DNA from 3 places in the Cytobacillus kochii genome. Region 2 is predicted to be linked to each of the others. Evidence: riboswitches for the same ligand, from Rfam matches in the RefSeq annotation. Region 2 holds a riboswitch; each other region holds the start of a gene.
What was found. A riboswitch is a leader RNA that binds a small molecule or an ion and turns the genes downstream of it on or off. The one in region 2 is predicted to bind thiamine pyrophosphate.

Region 1 (10,653 bases), 2.0 Mb from region 2:
CTGGAAGAAGAATTTGCGACCTCACTCATTCAGCGCACAACAAAAAAAGTCCACTTAACAGCAGAAGGGGAACTTTTTTACAATCAAGGCTTAAAAATATGGGATGTGTATCAGCAGCTTAAAGAAACATTATATGAGAAAAAAAAAGTCGCCTCAGGGCTCATACGAATCGGAGCTAGCTTTACAATTGGTGAATACATTTTGCCGAGCGTTATCGCACAATTACAAGCAACACATGAGCAATTATCCTTCCATGTGACGATTGGTAATACAGATCAGGTGATTAATAGTGTGAGGCGGTTAGAAGTAGATATCGGTTTAGTGGAAGGGCAAACCTATGCAAGAGAGGTGGTCCAAACACCCTTTGCAGAAGATCGTTTAGTGATTGTCTGTTCACCTGCCTATGAAGGAAATTTTCATTCGATAGATGATTTGCATGATCAGGAATGGATTATCCGCGAAGAAGGTTCGGGGACAAGGCAATCATTTGACCACCTGATCGAATCTCATCAAATGAGAGTCAAATCCACCTTCATCATCAGCTCTACCCAAGGAATAAAAAGTAGTGTAAAAAGTGGACTAGGACTCGCCTTACTATCCGAGGCAGCCATACAAGAGGAATTAACATACGGTCTATTAAAGATTGTACCGATAGAAGGCCTTTATGCAAAACGAGCCTTTTCTTATATCCTAACCAAAGGGACAAACCTTAATCGCAATACGCAATTATTAGTCGATACATTGAAATATGGTCCTGAAGCTTAGTATTTAAACAAACGTTTGATTAAATGGGAGGAATAAACAAGTTACAGGTTCTACTTTTCTCCAGATTGTTATTTAAACAACTGGAGAATAGCACGAGGAACGGCAAAGATGTAATCTGCAAACGTCAAGGTATTTTCAACTTTGTCAAATCTCTCTTCGAATCGATCCTGATATTTAGTAAGGTTATTTGTGACAACCTCTCCTTGAATGGGTTCCAGGCGATTTTTAAAACGAATGCGAATCGATTTTCCCTTCTGCCAATCGCCAGAGTTACTGATTTGAAAATGAATATGCGCTTCAGAAGAGTTACCTGAGTTCCCACATTTGCCAAGTAATTGTTTTTGGCGAACTTGTTCTCCTTCTTTCACAATAATCGTATCTTTTTTAAAATGAGCAATCATACTATATTCTTTATGTGCATGCTCAATCACAATATAGTTGCCTGGCGGGTGTTCTTCATCCATCTGCCCAGGTATATTGTCATCGAGGCCATCGACTACCTGAATGACCGTTCCATCTTGCGGAGCAATGACTTCGGCCCCAAAAGCATAATAACTTTCATTCTTTTCCGGTCTACCATTATATGTAGAGCCATCCTTCACCTTTAAAAGGTCATAGGCATATCTTTGATGTTCATAAGCGTAATGATAATTAATGAATTCATTTGTGCCACCCCAAAATATAAACCATTCATCCATTACTGGCATAATATATTCATTCTTCGTATAGATCTTATCTGTTTCAGGAAAGACAAAATATGGTTTTAAGTAGAGGCTTGCAATCGTATGCTTTTCGTCGAATCCAACGACGACCGCTTTTGCTTTTGTATGATCCACCCATACGAATTGATCGACATTTAAGACATTCGTCTGTGAGACTAATTGATAACTTTGTACACCTGCATTAAAAGATGAACCCATCTGGACAAAATCGGCCCTTGATACCATCCCTTGAAACACTTTTGAGGTTGCATTATAAATTTCCTTAAAATCTTCTTTTAACCAATGATCTATAAACCAATCAGTATCCATTGACCCGACCATTCCATCTACCCCCTAGGTTTCTATTCTTTATATAGAAGAGAAAATCAAACGATTCTCAAGAAATATTTTGCAGTTAATAGTTAGAAAACCACCAATAGTTACTTTAATTCGACTTGAATCTTCTAACTTTCCTTCCAAATCTCCTCTTATAGCAAGTCCTAAATTTTCATCCTGTAATTCGCCATTTACATATAGCTTTTCACCATTAATCCAGTAATTCTCAACTAGTATATGATCTCCCTGATGGTTCACTTCAAAAACCTTCTTCATGTAAATCACTCCTCGTTTATTTTTACGACTAACTCGGGAATAAGTTTCACAAATAATCTGTTTTTCTCTTACCAAAAAAAAGATTCTTGAATTATGATGAAAGTCATAGTATATTCTAACCGAGGATAAATTTAATACTTCCACAAGGGGAGCCTAATATGGCTGAGAGTGAGCGAGTTCGTTCTGACCCTAAGAACCTGTTAGATAATGCTAGCGTAGGGATCGTGGTTTTGGATATGAGCAATACTAGGCATCCATCACCGCCTATGTATTGCTTTTTTTCATGACAAAAAAGTAATACAGGTTTACTCGTTCGCTTCTCTTTTCGGAGAAGGAGGAAAAACATGAAACAAAATAAAACACTTTTTATGGTGGAAATTGCTATATTTGCAGCTTTGGCATTATTACTTGATTTCTTATCGGGCTTACTGATGGGGAGATTTTGGCCACAAGGTGGGTCCATCTCACTTGCTATGGTACCGGTTTTCTTAATGGCCTTTCGTTGGGGTATTAAAGGTGGCGTCTTAACGGGCTTATTATTAGGAGGACTACAAATCTTAACAGGAGCTGTTCCTTTTCATTTCGCCTCATGGATCATTGACTATTTCGTAGCCTTTGCTGTTGTCGGACTCGCAGGCATCTATATGAAGAAAGTTGTACAAAATTATCAAGACGGCCAATTTGCCAAAGCAAACATGTATGTTATTAGTGGCGTTTTCTTAGGAAGTTTCTTACGCTTCTTATGCCATTATTTATCAGGCATAGTCCTATTTGGTGCCTATGCTCCGGCAGATCAACCTGTCGCACTTTACTCACTCGTATATAACGGAACATATATGCTACCTACCTTTATCGTATGTGCCTTAGTCGTTGTCATGCTTTACACAACAGCCAATAAGGTCCTTCTGAAAAAAGCATATTAATCAACTAAAGGCTCTGGGGGAAACTCAGGGCCTTTTTTTTAAGATATCTTTTTGGGAGATTTTCGCACGATGAGATGGAACTGAGGAATCAGGGTGGCATGTACATCGGCGTGATATCCATAAGATAACCATGCAATCGACTCTTCACAATACTTCCAAAATGAAAGCGTCAAAAGCAGCTAGGCAAACCTCCATCATCTCTTCTATTTTCTGGCCGGCCATGATGATCCGAAGAAGACCATGATTTATAACAACGCCGAATCTGCAGATAGTTGGCAACCGACTCGATAGTTTATATCACGAAGAAGATTGAGTGTGATAGGAGAAATTTTATTAATATCGAATATAAAGGAAACGCAAACGAAATGAGCTAATGATACACATCATTAGCTCATTGGATTATAGTTAGCTCATTTGAATTCCCCTTTATGCCGATATAAGAGTGCCTCTTCATGATTCCTCTCAATCGAAATAACAGAAATTTTAATGCTGTAGAAATTGGGCTTTTTAATATTGTAATTTCTTAACGTTGTAAAATCGCATTTTCCTGACGCTACCCCGATTATGGAATAAATTTATTTTCTATACTTTATTATTCTTGAGTTCTTCGTCGCTATTGTACTCCAATATGTCGCCTGGCTGACATTCCAAAGCCTTACAAATGGATTCTAAAGTGGATAACCGAATCGCTTTTGCCTTTCCATTTTTCAAAATAGAAAGATTAGCCATCGTGATTCCAACCCTCTCCGAAAGTTCTGTGACGCTCATTTTCCTTTTCGCCAACATCACATCGATATTAATTATAATCGCCAATTCCTTCACCTCAGACCGTTAAATCATTTTCTGATTTTATATTTATCGCTTCTTGTAAAAGCCTTTCCAGAACTGCAGCGAATACTGCAATTACCATCGAAGCAAAGATAGGGACCATTCCGATTATTGCACCACCTGGGGCATCGTCTACTTGAGCTAACATAAAAACGAATGGCAAAATTGCCACATATAAGATACTGAATATGGTTGCACAGAGTTTTATATGCTTCAAAGCTTTTACGGAAATTTGCGAAAAAGCTTGGTTCTTGTCAATATAACTTAAAAGCTTAAAAGCTTTATAAAGTGCAATGTAAAAGGGAATTGCCGATAAATACATTCCGATTACAATGGGATATAACATATAGGCATAATCTGGATTTGCCGGATTATTAGGTAACCAAATCAACCCAATTATACCTAAGGAAAAAACTGGAGTACCAATAAAGAAAACGGCTATTTTTAAAAAGAGTGTTGAACCACGTTTCATAAAAAGCACCTCACTTATTTATTTCTATTTGATTTTAATATAAAATTTATCGTTTCACAATATTTTTTTGTTCCTAAACATTATTAATTTGTTGTTATAATCTTTGGATTTTAGACAAATATAAAAAAGCATTCCTTATTACAAAGAAATGCTTTAACTTAAAACTATTGGATTTATAAATCGTTCAACAAATTAGAAGGTATCTCATTTTCGAACATTCAATTATCTTCATTATTATACTTTTGTTCATTTAAAAAAGGTAAAGCCTCAGAAGAAGAAGTTAAAAAAGAGAAGTAAAGCGAACCTCATGTAATAATACACCTTGCAATACAAACCCTTCTTGACAAAGAAATATACAGCGCCCATACATTCTAGTAAACATAACGTCTCATTTATCGGGAATTCCAAAAAGCTAGAACCCTTGTGGGAACTGGCTTTTCGTTTGCGCTTTTGTTAGCCATGAAATATACATGCCAACATACAGTGATAAAGCACGAATTGTTCTTTATAAAAAATGAATGAAAATATGTATAAAATCCTCGCAAATCTCTCTCATTTAATGTGTAATTTTTACACAAAACGGAATATTGTATGTGTAGTTTGAAATAGAGCTTGAGCAAAAACACTTCGTAAATCCTTATTTTACGGTAAAAAAGAAGAATTCATTTTGAAGAAAGATTAATCAAAATGGATTCTTCTATACCAATTTTAAGGTTGTTTTTTATAAAAGAGTTTGATCATTTTCTGCCTGTGTTACTCCACAAACGTGCCCTTTAACTGAATATAAGAAGTCGCATTTCTTTCATTTAATTTTACTCAATTGGTTTATTACTTTCATTAACATAAATTTGACACCTTTTCTTTCATAAGAAAAGTCATTAAAAGTACCAATTAAATAGGTATCCATCTTAGGGTGATAAAATAAATAGGCTCCTGTGGCACCTGCATGTCCCCAGACATTAAATATTTTCGGCATGAGTAGTGGAACTGATTTAAACTGCATAATTCCATATCCATACTCAATTCCTACCCCATACTTTGCTTTATCATTCATCATTTTCTCAAGCGTTTCCTTTTTCAATAATTGATAGGATACTAACGCTTTCATAAATTTCAACATATCTTCTCCAGTAGATACTACTCCACCGCCTGCATAGTCGAGACCTGCGTATCCTTTGTGATTAGTTAGGTTGTTTTTATTAATATAAAAGTCTGCTAAATGTTGGGTATCTTTGTCTAATGGATTAGAATAGTGTAACACAGATGAATTCATCATACTGAGGGGCTGATAAATATATTGTTTCATAGCTACATGAAAAGATATTCCTGTTATTTTTTCTATGATTAAGCCTAATAGATGATAGTTTGTATCAGTATATTTAAAGCCGTTACCTGGAGGGAAATGAGGTTTTTGATGTGTTTTTGCCCAAGTAATTGCCTCTTGTGGGGTTATGGTAAAGTTTGGATCATCCAGAAGCCTTTCAAGTAATGGACGGAAATTATCATACAAACCAGACGTTTGATTTAGTAGATGTTTAATTTTAATGTCATTCGTATAATCTTTACCTTGATAAACATGAAGGTGTTTGCATAATTCTCGATCTAAATATTTGGTAATACCGTCTTCGAATGATAATTGACCGTTTTCATATAAAATACTAACCAAAACTGACGTGAATATTTTTCCTACGCTTGCCATATATGCTGGCTGTTTTGGATTCATTGACCCTTCTGCGATATTTAAATGGATACCTTTCTTTTCAGAATGAACAAGTAAAAATGCACTCTTTAAATTTTTGTTTTTTTGGACTTGTTTTTTAAATGATTTTTCAATTGAATTGATTACTTTTTCACTTTGTTTTGTTTGCACAGACATCCCCCCATTATTTGACTAATTTTATTCCTAAACGCCGTTACTAACAAATACAAAAACGCCATTTTGAAAAAAGATTGAATCAAAATGGCGTAATACTTTTAAATTTATATGAATTTTTTATAAAAAAGATTGATCATTTCAATGTGCCTTATGCCGCGAATGCTAACCGCAACAGTTTTAACATTTGCAAACCATTAAATGGTTCCCATCAGGGTCTTTGAAATTAAACCATTGGTTATGCTCAATTTCTGTTGTCAATTCGACATTCTTACCCTTCATATACTCATATGCTTGTTCTATATTATTAGTATTCAAATGAAAAGGTGGAGTTTTGAAAATATTATCCTCTGAATAAATCTTGCTATCTAATACAATTCCTGTTCCGTTCATAGGTACTATATACAAATGACCAAATAATATTTCACCATCTGCTGATAAACCTAATATGTCACAATACCATTTACGAGCTTCTTCAATGTTGCTTACGGGAATAAACACAGTACCAACTTGATTTAAAATAGGGTTCATAGATTACCTCCAAATTTAGCTATATAGGTTTAATTCGTCATGTATTAAATATCTCCTTCTTGTTGAATTATACTGTCCCAGTTAGTGAAATATCGAAGTGTAGCTAATTCTGGTACATCTTTTTTATAAAGGCAAATGGTAGAAAATCATTTACATTTTTATTCATGCACACATAACTTCTATGCGATAACAAGAGATAATCTCTATCTCCATTCAAAAAATTTTATTTTTCGTGAACGAAAGGAGAACACTAATCGTCATAGTAGTAAATCCAAAGAAAAGGGGGGCAAGGTTTGGAAGAGAAAAAATGGATTAAAGCAGCGAAACTAGGCGATAACCTGGCGTTAGCTCACTTATTTAAAGAGAGTTATCCCCTTCTCGTTCATTATTTAATGAAGCTCACCCTTAATCGAGAAGAAGCTGAGGATTTGGCACAAGAGACGATGACAAAAGCGATTGAAAAATTAAATCAATTTCAGGTGAAATCGAAATTCTCCACTTGGATCATATCCATTGGCACAAAATTATATATCGATCAAAAAAGGCGCCAAAAGCGAGCTGATGCTTTTAAAGCACAGCATATGCGGAAATTAAAATGGCAGGCACAGTCACAAAATGAAGATTGGGATTTCTTATTAGCTTCTCTCGGTGAATTAGAAGATGAATTAAGAGTGCCGATTATTTTAAAACATTATTATGGCTATGCGTATGATGAGATTGGCAAAATGCTTGGAATTGCTGAAGGAACAGTAAAATCTAGAGTTCACCGCGGAATTAAAACCATTCGAAAGGAGATGGGTGAAGATGAGAAAGGCCCAGGAACAATGGAAAACCCTATCAAACAAGGATGAAGAAGTTTTTTCAAAAGAAATGACACGTTCTTTTGCACAGTTTGAGGAAAATAACCCCATCTCTACTCCTAGTGAAGATTGGTTTGAAAAAATGGTCATCGCTAAAAAGGATGCAGCTAGCAGAAAATGGCGAAGAGAATTACTCTTATTCGGCGGAATAGCAACACTTATTCTCGTTTTATTTTTTACAACATTAACCCAAATACCAGTTGTCTTTATCACATTACAAGGTCTTACAGTCCTTCTAGTCATCTGTTATACCTTGCTGCAAATCCAAAAACATAGAGAGAAGGTGCGACATGACGAATATTGATTTCTTTTTACTATTCTTAGTAGCTATTATTTTATTATCACAAAGTATCTTTTTATTTACTAATGCAAAGAAAAATGGGATGAATCATTGGTTCTGGGGTATTATCGCCTTAATTCAAGCACCCGTACCACTAATATTCTATATCATCGTAAGAAACGTTCGTAGAAAAGAGGAGGATGAATTAAATGATTATCGTGACTACTGAAACAATACCAGGTAAAGAAATAAAAGAGTTAAAAGGTTTTGTTAGGGGAAATTCAGTCCAATCGAAACATATTGGAAAAGATATCGTGGCCGGATTACGTACGATTGTCGGTGGAGAAGTCTCGGAATATACAGATATGATGACGGAATCTCGCCAGAAAGCAATCGGTCGAATGGTAGAGCATGCCAAAGAAAAAGGGGCAAATGCGATTATCGGTGTACGTTTAGAAACGTCAGCTATAATGGCAAACGCCAGTGAAATATTAGCTTATGGTACGGCGGTGTATGTGGAGTAAACAAGAGGTTATATATATTTGTTGGCTGTCGATTTCTCGACAGCTTTTCTGCGGATTAACTTATATCTATTCAGAATAAGGATTGGGCAAATTCCTAACCCCTAATTCTAACGCTTAAGCTTCCGCTGCTGTATCATTCTTTTAATATCATAGCAAGCAAATGTCCCACAAATAATGATACCTGCACTAAATAAAAATACTAAAAACCAATTCTCTCCCCAACTGACATAGGCACTGTAGAGACAAAGTAACGCAGTGACGAGTGATCCATAATTCGCCTGATACAGCTCTAGTTTTGACCTTTGATTTTCTTCCAGAGATCCTCAACTCCCTTTATTATTTTATTATCAAATTTCTCTACTCTTCACTCGCAAACAACTCATCTACTGTGATATCCAATACTTTGGCTAAATTAAACGCCAACTGCAGTGTTGGATCATATTTATTATTTTCAATAGCATTAATCGTTTGCCTCGTTACTTTGCAACGTTTCGCTACATCCTCCTGCGATAGTTTCATTGACTTCCTTAACTCATGAATTCGGTTTTTCATCTTAATTACCGTATTTTCTCTTATAAAAAAGTAATGTAATCAAGTAGATAATGCAAATACTTAGTAGAAAGGAGAATGGTGAGAGTCCTTCATAAGTGTTGCTTCCCCAAAAAGCTGAATAAACCTTCTTCCCCATTTCAAAAACTAAGTATAAGACAACAGCTGCAAAAGAATACGATTGTGCTTTCATTTTAATAAAGTTTTTCCTTTCATCACCAATTAGGGGCAATGTACTCAATGTAAACAAAATCAGTATAATACTTAACACTAGTATTGTTAAAAACGCAATAACGACTCCGTCCAAAATGATTACTCCTCCAAAATGTAAAAAGTATTTTACATATATTATACTAATACTATCCAAAAATGTAAAATACTTCTTAGTTTATTATTAGGACATCACACGCTAATGTCTGAAATACAAAAATGCTTAGAGTCATTATCAACTCTAAGCATTAAAATTAATCTCTATTTAACAAAGACACACCCGCGATACCTGGATTCGTCATTTCGTATGGGTTCAAGATAAGATCCAATTCTTCTTCAGTAAGCACATCGTATTTTAAGCACAGTTCACGAACGGATTTGCCATTGATGATTGCTTCTCTCGCGATGCGTGCTGCGACTTCGTATCCGATATGTGGATTCACTGCTGTAATGATTCCTGCACTGTTTTCTACATATTCTTTCAAACGCGTTTCATTCGCTTCAATGCCTGATAAACAGTAATCTGTAAAAGCACGGAAAGCGTTGTTCATAATACTGATTGATTGTAATAAGTTAAAAACAAGTACCGGCTCCATTACGTTTAATTCTAGCTGTCCTGCCTCAGATGCAAGGCAAATGGTATGGTCATTACCGATGACTTGGAATGCCACTTGGTTAATCATTTCAGGCATAACTGGATTCACTTTACCTGGCATGATAGAAGAACCTGGTTGACGCGCAGGCAATGAAATTTCGCCTAGACCAGCGCGTGGGCCTGATGCCATTAAACGAATGTCATTAGCAATCTTAGACATATTCATCATACAGACTTTTAACGCTGCAGAAACTTCTGTATAAGCATCTGTATTTTGAGTCGCATCGACAAGATGATCAGCTCCAACAAGTGGTAAGCCCGTAATCTCAGCCATATGTTTAACAACACTTTCAATATAAATAGGGTCTGCATTTAGTCCCGTTCCTACAGCCGTTGCCCCCATATTGATTTCATATAAATGCTGACGAGATTGCTGGATCCGTTTAATATCTCTTGTGACTACACGACTGTATGCTTCAAACTCTTGTCCAAGACGAATCGGAACCGCATCTTGCAGATGTGTTCTACCCATTTTAATCACATGATCAAACTGCTTCGCTTTCTCCTTAAATGTCGCAAGCATATGCTCCATCGTTTGTGTCAGTTTTTCCAATGCATTCAATGTAGCAATATGAATCGCTGTTGGGAAAGCATCATTTGTTGATTGTGACATGTTGACATGACTATTCGGACTTAAGTGAAGTGCATAGTCTCCTTTATTCTTCCCTAGTAACTCTAGCGCACGATTGGCAATCACTTCATTGGCATTCATATTAATGGATGTCCCAGCGCCACCTTGAATCGGGTCAACAATAAAGTGATCATGCCATTTACCTTCAATAATTTCATCAGCAGCCTGAACAATAACATTGCCAAGCCCTTCATATAATCTCTTTGTGTCCATATTTGCTAACGCGGCTGCCTTTTTAA
Region 2 (10,653 bases):
TCCAGATAGAGAACCGCTAATTCCTTCATGGATGTCACTATATGATGTACTTAATTCAGAAACACCGCCTGTATAAGCAAGTAACCCTTGGTGGAATTGATTATAGTTAGATACCATTTCTTCAACACCAGATGTCAATTGTTTTAACCCTTCATCAATGTCAATTTGAAGAATAGATTCGTCTATATTAGATGATATTGCACGAAGGTTACCTGCTGCTTCTCTCATTGATTGACTAAAGGTTGATAGCGGTTCAACCATGTCTGTAAGGTTATCTTTGGCTAGTAGTAGAACTTCTTGAGCAGCTTTTGTCCCTCTATAGGTTTCTACCAATTGATCAATTACCTCTTTATCCGCATTACTTTCATATAATTTATTTATCTCTTTATCTGAAATTTGGTTATCTGGTATCTGCTCCAGAGCACGATTGATTTGTGTTTTTACCTCATTATAATTAACAACTACTTGGTCTACATCATTTGCTGCTTGTTCTAGATTATCCGCTACCTCAGGCAGATCGATTGTTACATTCTCGAGTTCCCCAATACCACTTACGCCACTGGCTTGTTTCATCTCATCTTTAATCAAAGATAAAGTATTATTTATTTGTGCTGATCCTTCTGTTAATTGGTTACCAGACTGACTTAATTCATTTAGTCCTTTTTTATATTGTGCAGACCCACCCTCTAAAGACCGTAAGCCTGATGATAGTTCATTCATTCCTATTGCTAAGTCTCCGACACCATGATGAAGGTCACCAATTGCCTCAGTTAATGAGTGAAACTCACTCGTCAATTCTTCAGTATCTGGGCTATCAATGGCAAGTGAAGCAGGTAAAGCAGATATTTGCACACCTTCTGTTTCAAAATGATTTGTTTCTGCCTCAATCGTAAATACTTCTTCCTGCTCCGGCATAACGGTAAAAGTGAGCTGCTTATCTTTGCCGGATTGTGCAACAGTGGCATTCTCGGCTTTTATCTCCTTGAATTTTTCAGTGTTCAGCGGTACGCTAATTTGCAGCATATAATTTTCAGAGAATGAAGAACGCTTACCTTCATTCGCTTCTACAGCAATTTCCATTTTTATATCGCCCGATTTACCAGCTAAATTTTCTGGTTCAACCTTTTTATTATTAAGGTAATAATTAATTGTAAAACGCCAAGGTAACTCAAAGTTATTTGGTAAGTTTCCTTGATAATAGTAATTTTCTTCTTTTGCTTGTAATGTGATCTGATCATTTTCTTTGCTAATTTTTGATGTGTCAGTTAGATTTTTAACCTTTTGGTAATTCCCAAAATCTTCTATCACACCAGGTTCTATCAGTTCAAACGAATTGACAACATATAATTCGGTTAGGTTACCGTCTGCTAGCAAGTTAGCATAAATCACTTCATTTTTGTTTGCTACTTTCCCTTTACTCATTCCGCCTTTAACTGTTTGTGATTCAGCATGTATATTCATCACAGGAAAGAAAAATAGGGAAGCAGTGATAAGCATCCATTTAATGATCTTCATGTTTTTCCTCCTTGTTACTAAAGTCCATTTGTAGAGATGTTTTTTGAATCAATTTATCACATAGTAATAATAATGCAGGTAGAAAAAGGATAACGAGTAAAAACGCGAGCAATGCTCCTCTACCTAATAATAATCCAATAGAACCGACGATTGGATTTGAAGAAGTTAGCCATAATATAAATCCGACACTAGATAAAATGGAGGCAGACACGATAATGGAAAATAATTTCTCATCAATTGTTTTTCTCATCGCTTGTTTTGGAGAAAGTTTTCCACGCTTATGCTTATAAGTCTCTGTTAATAAAATGGCATAATCGACCGTTGCTGCAAGCTGTACAGTGCTAACGATGAGATAACCAATAAATACTAATGACGTATCGGTAAAATAGGGTATGGCGAGATTAATCCAAACAGAAGATTGTATTGTTAATAATAAGATAATCGGTAATGATAATGATTTGAATGTGACAAGTAACACGAATCCAACCGCGATAACGGTTAAAGTATTTACTAAAGAATTATCTTCTGTAACCGTTGATTTCATATCATAAAGTGCAACACTTTCGCCTAAAGTTAACGCTTGATTACCAAAATACTTAGTACCTATTTCCCTTATCTCTTCTACTAATTGAAAAGGAATATCTCCTTCTGTTCCTGCATCAGTATTAATGATGATTCGACTGTAATTATTGGATAAGAATTGTTCCTTTGCTTCCTCCTCTAAATATTCTTGCGGAATAGTCGAACCAACCATATTCGTGTAGCCAATTACATTTGAGACATGGTCAACCTCTTCAATAGATGCAATCATTTCTTTTTCTTTACCTATTTCATTATTAGGTACCAATAATACTACAGCGGTTGATTCGCCAAATATTTCTTCTACTTTTTGGATGTCTTGCCCTAACCTAGTACTGTCAGGTTGATCCCCCATTCCATAAGTAAATGAGGTTTCTTTTTGTGCTAAAAAGCTTGGTATAACGAGAAGTAAGACGAAAATCAAGACCGGAAACCTTAACTTTAATGTTTTTTTTCCAATACCTTTAAAATTTGGTATTAATGATTTGTGCTGTGTTTTTTCAATCCAATGATGGAATAATAATGTAAGTGCTGGAAGGAATACCATCACACTTATAAAACTTAAAATTATTCCTTTAACAAGGTTTAAACCTAGGTCTGATCCAATCTCAAAATCCATAAACAATAATGCAATAAATCCAAATAGAGTTGTAGATGCGCTCGAGGCAATGACACTAAACGATTCTTTCATAGCTAGTTTCATAGCTTCATTTGGCTCATGCCCTTGTTTACGATAATCTTGAAAACTATGTAATAAAAAGATAGCGTAATCCAAGGAAACAGCTAACTGCAAAATTGGTGCGACTGATTGTGTCACAAAGGACACTTCTCCTATAAAAACATTACTCCCTAAATTAATAATTACCGATACACCGATAGCCGTTAAGAAAAAGAGCGGTTCAACCCAAGAGTTTGTCGAGAGAACTAGTATAATGATAATAATGGGAATAAGTATCCCTGCAGCGAGTAACGTTTCTTGCCCTGTCATTTTCTGCTGCGTAGCTGTATTTGCAGCTTCGCCAATAAGTGATCCCTTCTCACCAATTATTTGATATATATCTTCTGTTGCTTCGACCTCTTTGCCACTCTCAATGGTGACAGAATAAAGAGCGTGATTATTTTTGTAGTAATTTTCTATTGTGCCTTGGTCTCCGGTTTCTATTGGTGTTCTTATGTCCATCGCATCATCTAACCACATCACATCAGTTACACCTTGAACCTTATTTAATTTCTCTTTGATAACGAGCGCTTCTTGGATTGTAACATTCTCAACCATTACGCTTGTATTTGGAATACCACTAGTAAATTCCTCTTCCATCACTTCTAAAGCAACGGTAGATTCAGCTTCTGCTGGGATATAATCTTTCATATTATAATTAACATTCACAAACAGAAAGCCAATAGCAGAAAGCACTGATAACAAAAAGAAAATGATTGTTACAGATTTTTTATAACGAATAATAAACTCAATCATTATTGGTTTCCCCACTTCTTGATGTTGAAATTCTTTTACAGTAACATTATACATACCACTGTGTTAGATAAACAACAAACAGTTGTGTAAAAAATGTTTAACATCCAACATTTAAGCGTACTTTGTTGGATTTCTTTAAAAAAGTGAGGGTTTGTATGATGAACAAAAAATTGGATCGTCGGAAACAATATACTCGTATGGTGTTAAAGGAAAGTTTAATGGAATTATTAAGAGAAAAAGTAATCTCCTCCATTACCATTAAAGAATTATGTCAAAAAGCAGATATCAATCGTTCTACTTTTTATAGTCATTATCGTGATCAATTTGATTTACTCCAGCATATTGAAGATGAGATTTTGTTAGAATTACAAGTCACTTTAAAACAGTACAACCATAATGAGACAAATGAAACTTTTGCAATGACAAAGTATTTATTAGATTATGTTTATAAACGTAGTGCTGATTTTCTTGTTTTATTTAGTGACCATGGTAACAAAGCTTTTCAAACGAGAGTAATTGATACTGCACAATCAATCATTATTAATAGTTTAAAGGAAGAACAGCAGGTCATAAATCTAGATAAATCAAAATATATGATTTACTTTGTAATTAGTGGATGTATTTATGTAATTGAAAAATGGTTAATGAACGGGATGAAAGAATCTCCGGAAGAAATGACAACCATTATTACTGAAATAAGTAATCGGGTTATTCTTCATTCTAAATAGGATGCGAATATATCAACATTCTTCACATCAATATTTTATTCATCTCTACTGTATTGGAATTTAAGTTGTCTTCCCTACTCATTTGCATCATTTTACGTATCAATTAATATATTGTATTTATCGCTACTACATTATCAATTGACAAGTATTGGTTTACAGATAATGATTTTTTGCTTATGATAGGATAGACGAACAAATAAATATATCGAATGCGCTAGGGGAGCTATATTTAATGGCTGAGAAGGCAAGTGCCTGACCCTTATAACCCGATCTAGATAATACTAGCGTGGGGAAGTGCAGTTGGTCAGTGTATTCTCTTTTTTTCTGCATAACCAAACTGCATTCCATCGGGGTGCAGTTTTTTTGTTCAAAAAATGTTAAAAGGAGATTTTTATATGAATCAATTATGTGGAACAAGTAGTATCGTGGGTTGTCAGTTTACGCTTTCTGCAATGAGTGAGAGGTATGTGGACATCATCTTATTTGCCCTTAAAGAAGTGAACATGTCAAAGGTGTGGGCTGAAACTGATGATGTATCTACTTGTATCCGTGGTAAGCAAATTCATGTTTTTGATGTAGTGAGGGCAATCTTTTTACACGCAGCTAAAACGGGAGAACACATCGCTATGAGTGGTACCTTTTCGATTGGTTGTCCAGGAGATTCAGCAGCAGATGTATACATGGACGAAACTGACATTGCCTTGAACAAGGATGATACAAAAGAAATAGACCAGCTTGCAGGTTGTAAATTTGCCCTCTATCCCTTAGGGAGGGAAGATTATATGGAAAAAATTTATGAGCAAATTGATTGGTCCAAGGAGACTGAAGTAAACGTAAGCCATAGCCATTATGCCACAAGGCTTGATGGCAAGGTGAATGATATTTTTAACTTGTTACAGAACGTTTTCGATCAGACCAAGCAAGATGTATCTCATGTGACAATGACATTCACATTATCAGCTAACAGCCCTACTGGAAAAGCTAAAGAAGTGAAAGTCTCATGATAAAATCATGGCGTCTAAAAGATATTGTTCTCATGTCAGTCCTGGGTGTAGTATTTGGCTTTATTTATTTAGGTTTTTTTGGGGTCGGTAAAGTTCTTGTTGCCATCCTTACCCCGTTTGGATTTGGACCCATTGGTTATGAATTGATTTATGGCATATGGTTTATTGTATCAATAATAGCTGCTTACATTATCAGAAAGCCAGGCGTTGCTTTTACAGCAGAAACCATTGCTGCTATTACCGAAGTACTTGTCGGCTCAACATCTGGACCCACTTTAATTCTTTCAGGGATGGTGCAAGGGTTAGGGGCGGAAATCGCTTTTGCACTGACAAAATGGAAAAATTACCAACCTCGAATTCTCGTTTTCTCAGGTGTTAGCGCAGCATTTATTAGTTTTCCTTACCATTTCTTTGTATCAGGTTTTCATGCCTATGAATCCTGGCTTATTATGACAATGTTTGTTATACGTCTCTTAAGTGGAGCCATCATTGCTGGTTATTTAGGAAAAATGTTAGCGGATCAACTAGCGAAAACTGGTGTGTTAAATGGGTACCCGATTGGGAAGGAGGTAATAGCAAGGCATGAAAAATCATCAACCAATTTTTGAACTAGACTCTTTCTCATTTTCCTTTGATAAACACGATGAACCTTCTGTAAATAATGTAAGCTGTAAGTTATATGCAGAGGAAGTGACTTTATTACTTGGAGCAAGTGGTTCTGGCAAAAGTACACTTACACTATGTTTAAATGGTCTATATCCTGAGGCGATTGATGGTTTTACTTCAGGGGACCTTTTATATAAAGGGAGAAATATCTCCTCCTACCCTAAAGGAGTAATAAACCAAGAAATAGGCATTGTCTTTCAAGATCCAGAAAGTCAGTTTTGCATGGTTCGTGTAGAAGATGAATTAGCATTTGTGTTAGAAAACTTGTCTATTCCCAGATGCCAAATGAAACAAAGAATAGAACATGTGCTAGATATTGTAGGATTATCACAATATATGAAACATAACATTCACCATCTTTCAGGAGGACAAAAACAAAAGGTTGCGCTAGCTTCTATCCTTTTAATGGACCCTCAATATTTAATTTTAGATGAACCTACAGCAAATTTAGATCCGATATCTAGCCTCGAGTTTATCGAGACAATTATTAAGATTCAAAAACAACAAAGATTTGGTTTGCTTGTAATTGAACACGAAATCGATGACTGGGAACCATACGCTCATCGGTTGGTTGCGCTTAATAACAAAGGAGAATTACTTTTAGATAGTACGCCGAAGGAAGGTTTTCAAAATCATTTACATAAGTTGACGAAGAATCGTATAAGAGTACCTAAAAGGTATGAAAATAGAAAAATGCCTATTCGACCATCAAGTGAGAAAGAAAGTACAGAAGTAATCGTTAATCTTAAAGATATACAATTTAACTATAAAAATAAGCAAATCCTAAATGAGCTTTCCTTTTCAATCAAAAAAGGGGACTTTTGCGCAATAGTTGGCGAAAATGGTGCTGGTAAATCTACGTTATTACAGTTAATAGCCAAATTAATTAAGCCCGTCTCAGGCTCGATCGATTTTTTAAACACTCCATTAAGTAATTGGCATGAAAACGAATTGTATAAGAATATGGGCTATGTATTTCAAAATCCTGAGCATCAATTTATTAACCAAACTGTATACGATGAAGTGTGTTTTGGTATCAAGCTACGTGGCTATTCTAGAGTAGAAACAGAAAGAATGGCTCATCATTTATTAACCGACTTTGATCTCTTATCTGATAAGTGGAAAAACCCATTTTCATTAAGTGGTGGCCAAAAAAGAAAGCTGAGTGTAGCAACGATGTTACATTCCAAACCTGATTTACTTCTATTCGATGAACCAACATTTGGACAAGATGCCTATACGACCTCTCAATTTATGCGTATAGTCACGCACCTAAATGATAAAGGGGTAACCATCGTTTTCGTTACACATGACATGGATTTAGTTGATTCATACTGTAATAATGTCTTGGTTATGCAACAAGGAAAGATCGTTTATGATGGTACACCTAAAGCACTTTGGCGAAAAACTGAGCTTCTAGAAAAAGCCAGATTAAGGATACCTTACCGCTTACGGTTGATCAATGAAGAGATGACAATATGATACACTCATTAAATCCAACCATGAAAGCTATTACGGTTATCTTACCTGCCATTCTGTTGAGCTTTTCCTTTGATATTATTACACCAGCGATTATGTTTATTTATATCCTGATACTTACCTTTTTCTTCAGTAAACTGAACATAAAGAAATGGTTGTTTTACTTTATACCTATGTCCTTTTTTGCGCTCGGATTAGCTTGGATGACAATGCTATATACGGATGATAAGTACGCAACTGGTCCTATTGTTTTTTCGTTCTTTTCTTTTGATATCAGGATGGGTAGCATTATAGTTAGTATGAGTTTAGCACTAAGGTCATTGTGTTTTATAGGGTTATCTTTACTCTTTGCTTTTACAACTGATCCCACAAAATTTATGTTAAGTTTAATGCAGCAAGTTCGCCTTTCACCTAAGTTAACTTATGGTATTTTGGCTGGGTATCGCTTTGTTCCAACCTTCAAACACGAATTAGACTTGTTAAAGAAAGCTCATCGTATTCGGGGCCTTGGTCGTGCGAAAGGATGGAGAAATCGCGTGGAACATATGAGACAATATTTTATTCCCCTATTAGCTGGTGCCATTCGGAAGGCTGAAAGAGTCGCAATTGCAATGGAATCAAAAGGTTTTACAGGGTCAAAAGATCGAACCTATTATACTGTAATGAAAATCAAGGCCACTGATTACCTATTTATTATCATCATGCTTATCATTTTAATAATCGCCTATTACGTCTCTTATCGATTGGGCACCCTTAACATATTTGGCCATCGGATAATGCCCTAACTTTACTTCCTTCAATCTTTCTAAGTAATATTAACAACGAACAAGTTCAGTTATATGATTAAGAATTTGTTCGTTGTTGATTAACTTATTGTACTTGTTTGTAATTATTTCTTCTTAAGTCAAGCAAGATATATCTAATCAATATCATCCATTCCCCATGCTTTGAACAATGCCTTCAAGCTGTGTTCCAATTGTTCTTCACGAATACCTGCAAAGCCTAATATGATTTGCGGTTCTTTATCCTCTCTTCTAATTATGGAGTAATTAGATAATGGATAAATTTTCAAGCGCTCTCTTTTTGCGCGTGCTACGAGTTCGCTTTCATTCATTCCGTTCTTGACAATCAATACGACATGTAATCCAGAGCTTTCTCCCATAACTTCTAATTGCGGAAAGGACTTGAGTACGTTTAGAACTATTTCTACCTTTCTTCTATAAACTTTTTTCATCCGGTTTAAATGCTTTTCAAACTCTCCGTCTTTCATAAATCCACTTAAGGCATTTTGGTCTATTCTCGAAACCGTGCAATGATAAAAAGATAATTTTTCTTTATAAGATTTAACAAGGGGTTTCGGCAAAACCATATAACTAATGCGCAATGATGGAATAAAAGATTTAGAAAAAGAGCCTAAATAAATAACCTTTTCCCCTCTGTCCATACTTTGCAGAGACGGTATCGTTTTTCCGTTATAGCGAAACTCGCTGTCATAATCATCTTCAATAATGTAGCGATCATTCTTCTCTGCTGCCCAATTCAACAATTGTTGTCTTCGTTGAATCGGTAAAACGGTTCCATAAGGGAAATGGTGTGAAGGCGTCGTATACAGGATATCTATAGGCGATTTTTTTATGGCGTGGATGTCGACTCCTTGTCTATCCACTAACAGTGGATACACTTCATATCCGTAATTATGTAGTATCTTCATCATTAAATGGTAGCCTGGGTCTTCCACCCCATAGACCGTATTTTTATCAAACAGAAAAATCAGCTGTTGTAAAAGAACTTCTACACCTGCGCCAATTACTATTTGTTCTGGCTTGCAAGTTACACCACGGGAATGATATAAGTACTGCGCAATTTCTTTCCTTAAATCAAGTTCCCCTTGGTTTTCACCAAGCAGTAATGAGGACTGATGAACAGGTTCAATATGTTGTTTCACATACTTTCGCCATTTATCAAATGGAAAGTGAACTGTATCAATTTGGCTCGGGTGAAAATCATAAATGGCTGTTTGTTCCTTAGGATAAACACCCACTGTTGAACTTTCATTCTTCATTTTACTTTCGATATATTCTAAGTCTGTTAATGGTAATATAAAGTAGCCTCTGCGCGCTTGTACTTCAATATAACCTTCCGCTTCAAGCTGTTCATACGCTGTTTGAATGGTATTTTGACTTATTTTTAACAAGGTGGCTAATTTTCGTTTAGATGGAAGCTTATCTCCTTCTCGTAATCTTCCCACTGTTATTTCGCCCTTAATATAGTCATATAATTGCTCATATAAAGGCACATCACTGTCTCTTAACAACTCACAAGCTAAGTAATCCATCTAACTGCCCCCTCTAACTGATACTATAAAATTATCAAAAACTGATACTTACAATCATATCAGTTCCTTTTTATACTAATAAACAAATCTGAAAAATGCAATGGAGGAATGAAAATGAGTCAATTAGTAGGTACAGAAACAGTAAAACGCGGGATGGCACAAATGCAAAAAGGCGGTGTCATTATGGATGTCGTCAATGCTGAGCAAGCAAAGGTCGCTGAAGCAGCAGGCGCAGTTGCTGTTATGGCATTAGAGCGCGTGCCTTCAGATATTCGTGCAGCTGGAGGAGTCGCTCGCATGGCGGATCCAAGAATTGTTGAAGAAGTGATGCAGGCAGTGTCTATTCCTGTCATGGCCAAGGCTAGAATTGGACATATTGTTGAAGCACGAGTGTTAGAAGCAATGGGTGTTGATTACATAGATGAGAGTGAAGTATTAACCCCTGCGGATGAAGAGTACCATATTTTAAAAAGTGAGTTTACGGTTCCATTTGTGTGTGGATGTCGTGATTTAGGTGAAGCAGCAAGAAGAATTGGTGAAGGTGCATCCATGTTAAGAACGAAAGGTGAACCGGGTACAGGTAATATTGTTGAAGCAGTAAGGCATATGAGAAAAGTTCAAGCACAAATTCGGAAAATCACTTTGATGAATGATGATGAACTCATGACAGAAGCTAAACTCTTAGGTGCACCATATGAAATCCTTCGTGAAATTAAGAAAAGTGGTAAATTACCAATAGTAAACTTTGCTGCAGGTGGGATTGCCACGCCAGCAGACGCTGCTCTCATGATGGAACTTGGTTCTGATGGTGTCTTTGTAGGTTCGGGTATTTTCAAATCTGAAAATCCAGAAAAGTTTGCTCATAGCATTGTG
Region 3 (10,653 bases), 260 kb from region 2:
TATGGAATTAATGGCTCAAGTTGCCATTGATACAATTGAACAATTACAAAGTAAGGGTTTATAGGAGGAATTTTTTTCAATGGAAGCATTCATAAAAGACATCACCCCGTATTTAACTAAAATGAGAAGAATGTTTCATGCATATCCAGAGGTAGCGTGGACAGAGTATGTGACAACTACAAAAATTGCTGAAGAGATAGAAAAGCTTGATTTTGAAGTAGAGATGGGACAAGCGATTCTCCATCCACATACAAGAATGGGGTTGCCAACAGAAGATCAGATAGAAAAAGAAGAACAAAGAGCGATGGAAGCGGGCATAAATAAAGCGTATTTATATTTAATGAAAGGTGCTTTTACCGGACTTAAAGCTTATTTCGACACTGGTCGAAAAGGAAAACATATTGTTCTACGATTTGATATTGATGCCCTGCCGATTAATGAAGCAGAGGATGAAGCACATTTTCCTTTTGTGCATGGGTTTCATAGTAACAGAGCGGGCTATATGCATGCGTGCGGTCATGATGGGCATACCGCCATTGGTTTAGGTGTGGCGCATTTTATTCATGAAAATCGCCATCAATTAAACGGCCGTTTCACCTTGTTATTTCAACCTGGAGAAGAAGGCGGACGAGGGGCAAAGCCGATGGTGGATAAAGGCTTGTTAGATGATGCCGATGTCTTTTTAAGCGGACATATAGGGATCCACTCGTTAAACATTGGTGACATCGTTGCAACAACAGATCAGTTCTTAGCGAGTACCAAGATAAACGTTGAATACTTTGGCAAATCAGCACATGCTGGATTAGAGCCAAATGAAGGCAGGAATGCTCTATTAGCCGCTGCAGCCTCTTCATTACATTTAAATGGTATTACGAGACACGCAAGTGGTGCGACGCGCATCAATATAGGAACACTAGAGGCTGGAAGTGGCCGAAATATTATTGCTGATTATGCGAAAATGCAATTAGAAACCCGAGGTGCTTCAACTGAACTTAATGAAGAGTACATGGTCCTCGAAGCCATGAGAATTATTCAAGCCAGTGCAGCACTATATGATGTCACAACAAATGTTGAAATCGTTGGGCAAGCGCCAAGTGCAGAGTGTCAAGAAGAATGGGTGGATTTTATTAATGTGGCAGTGAAAGCCAGTACAAATATTAAAAATGTGATTCCAAAATTACCTCTAGGGGCTTCTGAAGACGCTGCCTTTATGTTAGAGAAGGTGAGGAATAATGGGGGAGCGGCGAACTATATGTTATTTGGAACACCGCTAGCTGCTGGACATCATCATCCATGTTTTGATTATGATGAAGAGGTACTGCCTATCGCCGTTGAATCAATTTGTCGCGTGATTTTAGGATGGCAATAAGTTAAAAAAGAACGAACCTTAACCAGTCATGTTAAAATAAGGCTATATTGTTTAATTTGTTGGAGGCAGGTGCGTTGAATGAAAATTCGAGTGGGGGTTATTGGACCAAAAGATTCAGTTAAAATGATTATAGATACAGGGACGGACTACGGCGAACTTCACTTTATTCCCTTTGTGTATGAATCGACTGAAGAAACTGAGCAAATTATTATTAGAAATAGAGAATGGGTTGACCAGTGGCTTTTTTCAGGACAGGCGCCATATTTTTATGCATTATCCAAGAAAGTGATTACAAAAAAAGAAGCGAGTTATATTCCTTTAAGTGGTGCGAGCCTGCTTGCTGTCTTAGTAAAGGTTTTTTTAGATAGCGATCAAGTGCAAAAGCGTTTTAGCTTGGACACTATTCAAGAAGAAGAAATGGATAGAGGACTCGATCCGTTAGTGAGGAATCGAGTCCTTTTCCAGATGAATTCTTACGATGGATATATGCCAGCTGAAGAAATTATTGCTTTTCATAAAGAATTATATGAAAGTAACAAAGTCGATGTGGCTATTACTTGTTTGAATAAGGTGTATAAAGAATTAACGAAGATGAATATCCCAACTTATCGCATTGAGCAATCTGAACTAACGGTCAGACGGTCTTTAGAAACGATTAAAGAAAAGGGGCAAGCATCATGGTACCGGAAATCACAGCTTGTCATTATTGGTGTCGAACGCATCGTTACTTCTTCTGAAAGTGAAGAAAGAAGGCGATCCTTCCGGTTAAAGCATCAAGAACTAGAACTAAAAAAAGTCTTGCTTGACGTTGGTGAACAAATGAATGGTTCGATAGTCCAGATGGATGATGGCGTTCACTATATTTTTACTACGCGAGGAGAACTTGAGCTATTTATGCGAGACCAATCGATGTTGACGATCAGTGAAGAGATTTTTGTTCATAGTCGGTTACGTGTTCGCATAGGTGTAGGCTTTGGATTAACGGTATTAGAGGCTGAGGAAAATGTGAGCATGGCTTTCTCTCATGCTCGTGAATTTAAGGGTCCTATCGTTATCTCTGTTAATGAAGAAAAAGAATTAACGATTATTAATAATGAAAAAGAAGAAATAAGTTTTCATTCAAGGATTTACGGAAATGATTGGGAAAAAATATTTAAAGATGCAGGTATAAGTAGTAAGGTTGTTGCAAAAATTGAGTCTTTATCATTACACTACCAAAAAAATAAGATTACTTCTCAAGATTTATCTCATTGGCTAAAAAGCACTGATCGCAACGCAAGAAGAATCTTGATGGAGATGGAAAAGATAGGTTTAGCTGAAATTATTGGAGAAGAGACAGGTCATAGAGGGAGACCACGAAAAATTTATCAATTAAACTTTAAACAGTTAGCCAAACTATAAGAAATTAAAACCGTATGATTTGAACCTAAACCCTGGAGATATCACTTATTTACAGTTGTTTAGGTTTTTATTATCGTTTATTTTAAATAACATCTAACAAAAGCCGAACATTGAGAATAATTATCAACCATAAAATTCCTATATATTCTTTTATTTGTAAATAAAAATGATATTTATTAGAAAATTACTAAAAAAGACAAAAAAGATTAAAAAAAGACTATTCACAATATAGATGTGATGATATAATAACGGAAATGTTAAGGATAAATTCCGATAAATTCTGACATAAGGAGAGTGAAATGATTTGCAAGCAAATGTAAACAACGAACCAGAAAAGAAGGGCTTGATGTCCAAGTTTTTGTCAGGCATTGAAACGATAGGGAACAAGCTACCAGATCCATTTTTTATTTTCGTTTATCTCGCAGCGTTTGTAATGATATTAACGTTCATAGTTAATCAATTTGATGTTACTGTTGAGCACCCAGGAACCGGGGAAGAGTTGGCAATAAAAAGTTTAATTTCTGGTGAAGGATTGCAGTTTATATTAACTGAGATGCTGTCTAACTTTACTGGCTTCGCCCCACTAGGTCTTGTGTTAGCTATGATGCTTGGTGTAGGCTTAGCTGATAAGGTTGGTTTACTAGAAACAGCCATTAAAAAGTCGATCTTAAGTACACCAAAGTCATTAGTCACTTATGCTGTTTTCTTTATTGGTATTATGGGGAATATTGCTTCAGATGCGGCGTTTGTACTTGTACCACCTTTAGCTGCGATGGTTTTCTACACTGTTGGTAGGCATCCATTAGCTGGTTTAGCAGCCGGCTTTGCTGGAGTAGGTGCAGGTTTTTCAGCTAATGTCTTAATCGCTGGAACAGATGCATTATTGGCGGGAATTACTACTGAGGCTGCTAAAGCAATCGATCCTTCATTTGTTGTATCACCTGTTGATAATTGGTATTTTATGTCGATTTCTACTGTTCTCTTAACTTTAGTCGGTGGATTCTTAACTGAAAAGGTAATTGAACCAAGATTAGGAAAATATGATGGGGATTTGAAAAAGAATTTTGAACCGGTTTCAGCTATCGAGTCAAAAGGGTTAAGAAATGCCGTTATAGCGGGTCTAGCATATATTGCTATTTTACTTACAATTATCTTCTGGCCAGACTCCCCTCTTAGAAACGAAGAAGGTCGTATGATTCCTTCCCCATTTTTAAGTGGAATTATCCCAATTGTTTTATTATTCTTTATAACGATGGGAACAGCATACGGAGTAACAGTAAAGAAAATCACAAAAAGTGCTGATATTCCAAAGTATATGGCAGATTCGATGAAAGATATGGCAGGCTATATCGTCCTTATATTTGCTGCGTCACAATTTATTGCTTATTTTAACTGGTCCAATTTAGGTACTTGGATTGCAGTCAATGGTGCGGAATTCTTATCTTCCATCAATTTAACTGGTATTCCTGTTATTATTGGATTTATTATTTTCGTCTCTATTCTGAATTTATTAATCTTTAGTGGGTCTGCTCAATGGGCATTATTAGCCCCAATTTTTATTCCATTGTTTATGTTACTTGATTATAACCCTGCTTTTATTCAAGCAGCGTATAGAATTGCCGATTCAACTACAAATATTATTACACCACTAAATCCGTATATCCTTGTAGTTCTTGCTTTTATGAGAGAATACGATAAAAAAGCAGGTTTAGGCACGCTTATTTCCTTAATGATTCCATATTCAATGGTTTTCTTAGTTATTTGGGTAGTCATGCTATTCATTTTTGGATTATTCGGTATTCCGATTGGACCCGGTATCGAAATGTATTTGTAATAACGAGGTATTGTTGCCCGAACATTTATGTTCGGGCTTCTTTATTGCGAAAAATGATAAAATAGATAGAGGTATTTTTTTGAGAGTGAGGAATATTAATCGTTAAACTTAAGAGCTAGAAGTAGGGGAGAGATAGGCATTGGTTAGTTTCAGAGATATACACCATGATGGTAATCTAATAGCAGAGAAAGCCAACTTTGATCACTATGGCACAAAACAGTTCTATTTTAAATATGATGCAAACTTTATTCAATTTAAAATAAATCCTAGTTTGCAAGATTTTCAACTGGCACAGAGGTATTTAGAAGACTATCAGAAAGAGCATAAACAAGAACATTTGAAGTTTTATTTACCAGCAGACGAAATGATTAAAGAGGATGTTTTATTATACCTTTATCAACAATTTTATACGATCGGGTGTCAGGAGTTATATGAAATTAAACCTCTTCAATTTATCTATAAAGATAGAAAGAACGAAATCGTGGTTGAGGAAGTGACAAATGATAATTTACGAGAATATCTACTATTGCAGAGAAACTTTGATCAAGATTATGGTGAGGAATATGTGAATCTTAATAGAAGCATGCATTCCTATCATTATAATGCAAAAGATACGTTACAGTTACTCGCATATGATCATGGTATGCCAGCAGGTTCATTACAAGTATTTTTTAATAAGTGTACAGCTGAAATTGATAATGTAGGTGTGTTACCAGCTCACCGATTAAAGGGGATTGCTGCAAGTTTGCAAGATGAAGTAATGAAGCGATTTAGCAATCATAGGGTTATACTTGTAGCCGACAGCAATGACACGCCAAAGGATATGTATCGCAAACAAGGGTATAAAAAAGTGAGTTTTCGCTATGAAGTAATGAAGTTATTATAAGTAGTAGTTTTTTTAGCTTAAAACACGTATTGTGATAAAAACTCAACAAACGGATATTAATAAATCTGCAGGCGGTGAGAGTAGCCATCTGCAGATCATTTATAAAGATGTAAATTTTGATCATGGTAGAAGCGAGAGAACAGCAAAAAAATGCATAATCGAACCAGCGAGAACAAAAACATGCCACAATGCGTGATGGTACTTAAATCCTCTCCATACATAAAATATTGAACCAGCAGTGTATAGTACGCCACCGATAATGAGGAAAATCATTCCTTGTGTGGGTAAGTGTGTAACCAAGGGCTCCCAGGCAAATATAATTAGCCAGCCCATCAAAACATATAGTAATGTCGAGAAGACTAAAAACTTTTTAACAAAAAAACATTTGAAAACCGTACCAGCAATCGCTAGCCCCCAAACAAGACCAAATAAAGTCCATCCTAAGGGTCCTTTAACTGTTATAAATAGAAACGGTGTGAACGTTCCAGCAATAAAAAAGTAAATGGAAGAATGATCGAGAATCTCAAATACATCCTTTGCTTTTCCAGCAGGTAAACTATGTAGCAAAGTTGATGAGAAATATAAAATAACCATCGTTGTACCAAAAAGAACAAAGCTGACAATATGCCAAGCTGTTCCATATAAGGATGAGAAAACAGTTAAAATGACCAGAGCCGCAATACTTAATAGCGCACCAATTCCGTGTACGATCGCGTTGGCGATTTCTTCTCCCTTTGAAAAAATATGTGTTTCCAAGTAGTATTCACCCATTCTTTATCCAAAATCATAATTCTAGTATAAACATATTTTAAGCTGATAAAAAGTCGAAAGCTTTCATTATAAAGAAAAACTTCACCGAACGAAAAGGGGGAAGGGTCTGGTCTAACGGCAGAGAGTTTAAATGCTTGGAGAATATTTGGTGTTATCCATCCTTGAGTCAATGCCAATTTATGCCGCGGTATTACGTCAGTTGAAGCATTCATCCAACTTATTTCATAATGGTTACTGAAAGAGAAGCTCGACATTGCTTATTTACTAAACTTGCAGTTTCCATTTAGGTTGACATTTATTGATAAGATGATAACATAACTTTGAAAGCATAATTGAATAAATCCACTAGGGGTGCCTTTAAAAGGCTGAGATTAAAGTGTAATAACTTTAAGACTCTTAGAACCTGATCTGGTTGATACCAGCGTAGGGAAGTGGCGTATATAAATTTAGTTAACATTATAACTATAACTAAATGAATAATGTATACAGTAACCACTTTCTTATAGGAAGTGGTTTTTCGCTTTTCTGGATTTTTTATGCTCGATAAAAAAAAGAGAAGAGGTAGAAATGATGACAACAAAAGAAACGTTTACACAATCGTTAAGGAAAGAAGTCCATGATATATGGGAAGCGAATTTTGAACACCCTTTCGTTAAAGGAATTGCTAAGGGAGATTTACCAATTGAGTGTTTCCGCTTTTATGTGTTACAAGATTCTTACTATTTATCACATTTTGCTCGTGTGCAAGCAATCGCTGCTTCTAAAGCAGAGAATTTATATATGACCTCAAGAATGGCCTCGCATGCGCAAGGTACCTATGAAGCTGAACTAGGGTTACATAACAAATTTATGGAGGTATTAAAAGTTTCTGAAGAAGAGTTAAACCAGTTTAGACCCGCTCCTACTGCCTATGCATATACATCCCATTTATATCGTGTAGCAGAGACAGGCACAGTTGGCGAGGTCATCGCTAGTTTGCTTCCGTGTTATTGGATTTATTATGATATTGGGCAGAGCTTTAAAGGGGCAAAACCAAAAGAAGAAATCTATCGTACCTGGATTGATACATACGGTGGAGAATGGTTTGTTAAACTTGTACTGGAACAAATTCATCATCTTGATCGGCTTGCTGAAATTGCATCTGAAACAGAAAAAGAAAAAATGAAAATGGCATTTACCATTAGCTGTCAATATGAATTAGCTTTTTGGGAAATGGCTTATACCCAAGAAAAGTGGCTAAGTGATAAAACATATGCATAAAACTTCATAAATGAAAGCGGGAATAGTGTTAACAGAATAAGGTTAGTTCATACTAACTCAATTCTGTTAACATCATACCCTTTATAATCGTTGTAGTATCAGGGTTGTTTATGGAATAAAGACAATTTGCCGTATCGGATTTTCCTAAAAAGAAGTTCGGACTTCAAAAACTACTCATCTAGTCAATAGAAATGACTTCTACTTCTCCACCCTCATAGACATATAAACTTCCTATATATATATAATGACAATAAGCGTATAATGAGAGACGAATGTTAAATTGAGGAAGGCGTTTTAAAAATGAATAAACAACAAAGTAAGTACAGATGGGTTGTATTTGGTGTTTTACTTTTAGCCTATTTATTTATGGTTAGTCAAAGAACAGCACCTGGTTTAATTACTGATCAATTAATGGAAGAATTTCATTTAACTGCAGCAACGATTGGGCTGATAACGAGTATTCAATTTTTTGCTTATGCTGGATTGCAAATTCCCATCGGATTATTCTCTGATAGATTTGGTCCCAATGTATTTCTAGTCGCTGGAACACTGCTAAACGGGCTAGGTACCATCCTGTATAGTTCGGTAGATAATAGTTATATGCTCATCTTTGCTAGGTTATTATGTGGAATTGGCGATGCTACTATATGGGTCAATTTAGTTCTTGTATTGAGCATTTGGTTCAAGCAGCAGGAGTTTTCGATGCTAGTGGGATTTGCCGGAATGACCGGAAGTTTAGGATTCTTATTAGCAACAGTTCCTTTTAGTTCGACCATTTCTCTATTAGGGTGGCGACTTCCATTTTTAATTGTTGGCATTGTAATATTCACCCTTGGTATGGGGCTTTATGTTGTTTTAATAAAATATCCTAAGAAGAAATTTCAAATGGAAGAAGAAAAAAATCAAAAAGAAACAAATGAACCGTTATTAGTCATCATAAGAAGATTACTTGTCAATCGCCAAGCTTGGGCGACATTCCTTTGTCACTTTGGTGTGGTGGGCACATATATCGGCTTTATTGGCTCTTGGGCAGTTCCCTATGGTATGGACATTTACGGTTTATCACGATCAAGTGCAAGTGAAGTAATTATGTACGGCTTATTTGGTGCCATTATCGGAGCACCATTAACAACCTATCTATCTACTTTTTTTGACAGAGTCAAAGCACCGTATGTCATTGTGCAGATGCTGTCGGTTTCTGCTTGGATCACTTTAGTATTGATGGGTGGAGAGCCACCATATTTATTATTCATTCTTTTATTCGTAATCATAGGTTATGCAAATGGTGCAAGTGCTCTAACCTTTACAGTTGTTAGACAGTCCTTTCATATAAAGGAAGTGGGGCTTATTTCCGGTTTCGCTAATACGGGAGGCTTTCTTAGCGCAGTGTTGCTGCCAGCAATTTTTGGAAAAGTATTGGACCATTTTGCTAATTTTGACGTTACAACCGCTTATCAATATGGACTTTATATTCCTTTAAGCTTTGCGATTATTGGGTTAATTGGAGTATTCATGTTATATGAGCCAACAGTGTATCGTCAAAAACTTCAAATGAGTCAAATGAAAAAATCGGTTGGTTAACAATCGATTTTTTTATTTAGCTAATAAAAAATGAAGAACAATCATCACTTAAAAGGCAGTCGAGTGGATACCTGATTTGTTCACCATCTATCGTCTTTAGAGAAATGTTACTGAAAGTGTAAAATTGATCTTTTTTTATCAAATATTTCTTCATAACAATTGAAAAAATTGGATATTTGTTGTAAGATAGTTTATATTATTAATCTAATTTTAATAGATAACATATTTGTGAAATATAATAGTTACATATAGTAATAATTAAGAACATTCATACTTTGATGATTGGTTGTGTTGACGATGGCGGGAGAACAGAGAAGAAAAAAACGAAATAAAAAAATGGTTTTTCGGATTAATTTAATGTTTTTTGCAGTATTTATACTCTTTTCGATTCTAATCTTCCGCTTAGGTATTGTTCAAATTGTTTACGGAGAGAATTATAAAAAAGAGATTGAACGGGAAGTGGAGGTGCCAGTAGCAAGCACGGCACCTAGGGGGCAGATCTATGATAGTAAAGGTAGACTGGTTGTAGGGAATAAACCCCAATTAGCCATAAGTTATACTCGCTCCCAATCTACAACACAAGAAGAAATGATTCAGACATCAGAGCTTTTAGCGAAGATGATTAAAAAAGACACGGAAGAAGACTTGAAGGCGATTACTGAAAGAGATAAACAAGACTTTTGGATAATAAAGTATCCGAATGAAGCAGCAGAAAAAGTATCGGATAAAGAAAAAGATAAATTGCTAGCAAGTGATATGTCATCAAAAGAAGTAGATGACGAAATATATAAACGAACGCGGGAACGAATAACAGAAGAAGAACTGAATGCTTTTAAGAAGGATGAACTAGAAGTTTTAGCGATATTTCGAGAAATGGCAAGTAGTCGAATGTTGACACCTCATTTTATAAAGAACAAAAATGTCAATGAAGATGAATTTGCTCTTGTTAGTGAGAATCTTCATCTATTACCTGGCATTGATACAACGGTAGACTGGGAACGTTATAATGCTTTGAAAGACGAAGACGGCGAAGTGACATTAAGTTCTGTACTTGGAAATGTTTCAAGTTCAAAAGAGGGCTTACCTAGTGAAATGCTCGAATATTATCAATCTAAAGGTTATAGTCGTAATGATCGTGTCGGCAAGAGTTATTTAGAATTGCAATACGAGTCTGTTTTACAAGGGCAAAAGAAAATCATGAAAAATTACACAGATAAAACAGGTGAAGTAACAAAGCAAGATGTGGTAAGAGAAGGACAAGCAGGAAAAGACCTTGTCTTAACAACTGACATCGAATTCCAACAAGAGGTAGAAAAAATTATTGAAAAGCATGTTCGAAGTCTGAGGGGAAGTAATTACTTTTTAGATCGTGGCTTCGTTTCAGCGATGAACCCACAAACAGGTGAGGTTCTCGCAATGGCTGGCAAACAATTTGTCAAAGATGAAAAAACAGGTGAAACAGAAGTCATGGATTACGCCTTAGGTAATATGACAAGTCAATATTCAATGGGTTCCACTATAAAAGGCGCAACAGTGTTAGCAGGTTACCAA

Region 1: it holds a riboswitch for thiamine pyrophosphate, as region 2 does, so the genes downstream of both, thiT (energy-coupled thiamine transporter ThiT) here and LG276_RS12135 (Ykof family thiamine-binding protein) in region 2, are expected to answer to the same signal.
Region 3: it holds a riboswitch for thiamine pyrophosphate, as region 2 does, so the genes downstream of both, tenA (thiaminase II) here and LG276_RS12135 (Ykof family thiamine-binding protein) in region 2, are expected to answer to the same signal.

Annotation. Positions count from the first base shown of each region.
Region 1 covers NZ_CP085254.1:305,840-316,492, reverse strand. The annotation lists gene LG276_RS01795 (LysR family transcriptional regulator) at 1-765, shown strand, start outside; gene LG276_RS01790 (peptidoglycan DD-metalloendopeptidase family protein) at 834-1,808, opposite strand; gene LG276_RS01785 (hypothetical protein) at 1,836-2,078, opposite strand; TPP riboswitch at 2,214-2,318, shown strand; gene thiT (energy-coupled thiamine transporter ThiT) at 2,423-3,001, shown strand; gene LG276_RS01775 (helix-turn-helix transcriptional regulator) at 3,584-3,814, opposite strand; gene LG276_RS01770 (DUF2975 domain-containing protein) at 3,825-4,301, opposite strand; gene LG276_RS01765 (serine hydrolase) at 5,104-6,177, opposite strand; gene LG276_RS01760 (VOC family protein) at 6,355-6,705, opposite strand; gene sigY (RNA polymerase sigma factor SigY) at 6,999-7,556, shown strand; gene LG276_RS01750 (YxlC family protein) at 7,510-7,869, shown strand; gene LG276_RS01745 (sigmaY antisigma factor component) at 7,856-8,074, shown strand; gene LG276_RS01740 (YbjQ family protein) at 8,055-8,369, shown strand; gene LG276_RS01735 (helix-turn-helix transcriptional regulator) at 8,727-8,921, opposite strand; gene LG276_RS01730 (hypothetical protein) at 8,923-9,225, opposite strand; gene aspA (aspartate ammonia-lyase) at 9,383-10,653, opposite strand, start outside.
Region 2 covers NZ_CP085254.1:2,335,902-2,346,554, forward strand. The annotation lists gene LG276_RS12120 (YhgE/Pip domain-containing protein) at 1-1,515, opposite strand, end outside; gene LG276_RS12125 (RND family transporter) at 1,502-3,568, opposite strand; gene LG276_RS12130 (TetR/AcrR family transcriptional regulator) at 3,727-4,296, shown strand; TPP riboswitch at 4,503-4,606, shown strand; gene LG276_RS12135 (Ykof family thiamine-binding protein) at 4,692-5,300, shown strand; gene LG276_RS12140 (ECF transporter S component) at 5,297-5,908, shown strand; gene LG276_RS12145 (ABC transporter ATP-binding protein) at 5,883-7,448, shown strand; gene LG276_RS12150 (energy-coupling factor transporter transmembrane protein EcfT) at 7,445-8,230, shown strand; gene LG276_RS12155 (PLP-dependent aminotransferase family protein) at 8,365-9,780, opposite strand; gene pdxS (pyridoxal 5'-phosphate synthase lyase subunit PdxS) at 9,895-10,653, shown strand, end outside.
Region 3 covers NZ_CP085254.1:2,597,214-2,607,866, reverse strand. The annotation lists gene LG276_RS13400 (M20 family metallopeptidase) at 1-64, shown strand, start outside; gene LG276_RS13395 (amidohydrolase) at 80-1,369, shown strand; gene LG276_RS13390 (hypothetical protein) at 1,448-2,770, shown strand; gene LG276_RS13385 (AbgT family transporter) at 3,117-4,604, shown strand; gene LG276_RS13380 (GNAT family N-acetyltransferase) at 4,744-5,490, shown strand; gene LG276_RS13375 (PAQR family membrane homeostasis protein TrhA) at 5,611-6,246, opposite strand; TPP riboswitch at 6,599-6,708, shown strand; gene tenA (thiaminase II) at 6,832-7,521, shown strand; gene LG276_RS13365 (nitrate/nitrite transporter) at 7,822-9,102, shown strand; gene LG276_RS13360 (penicillin-binding protein 2) at 9,400-10,653, shown strand, end outside.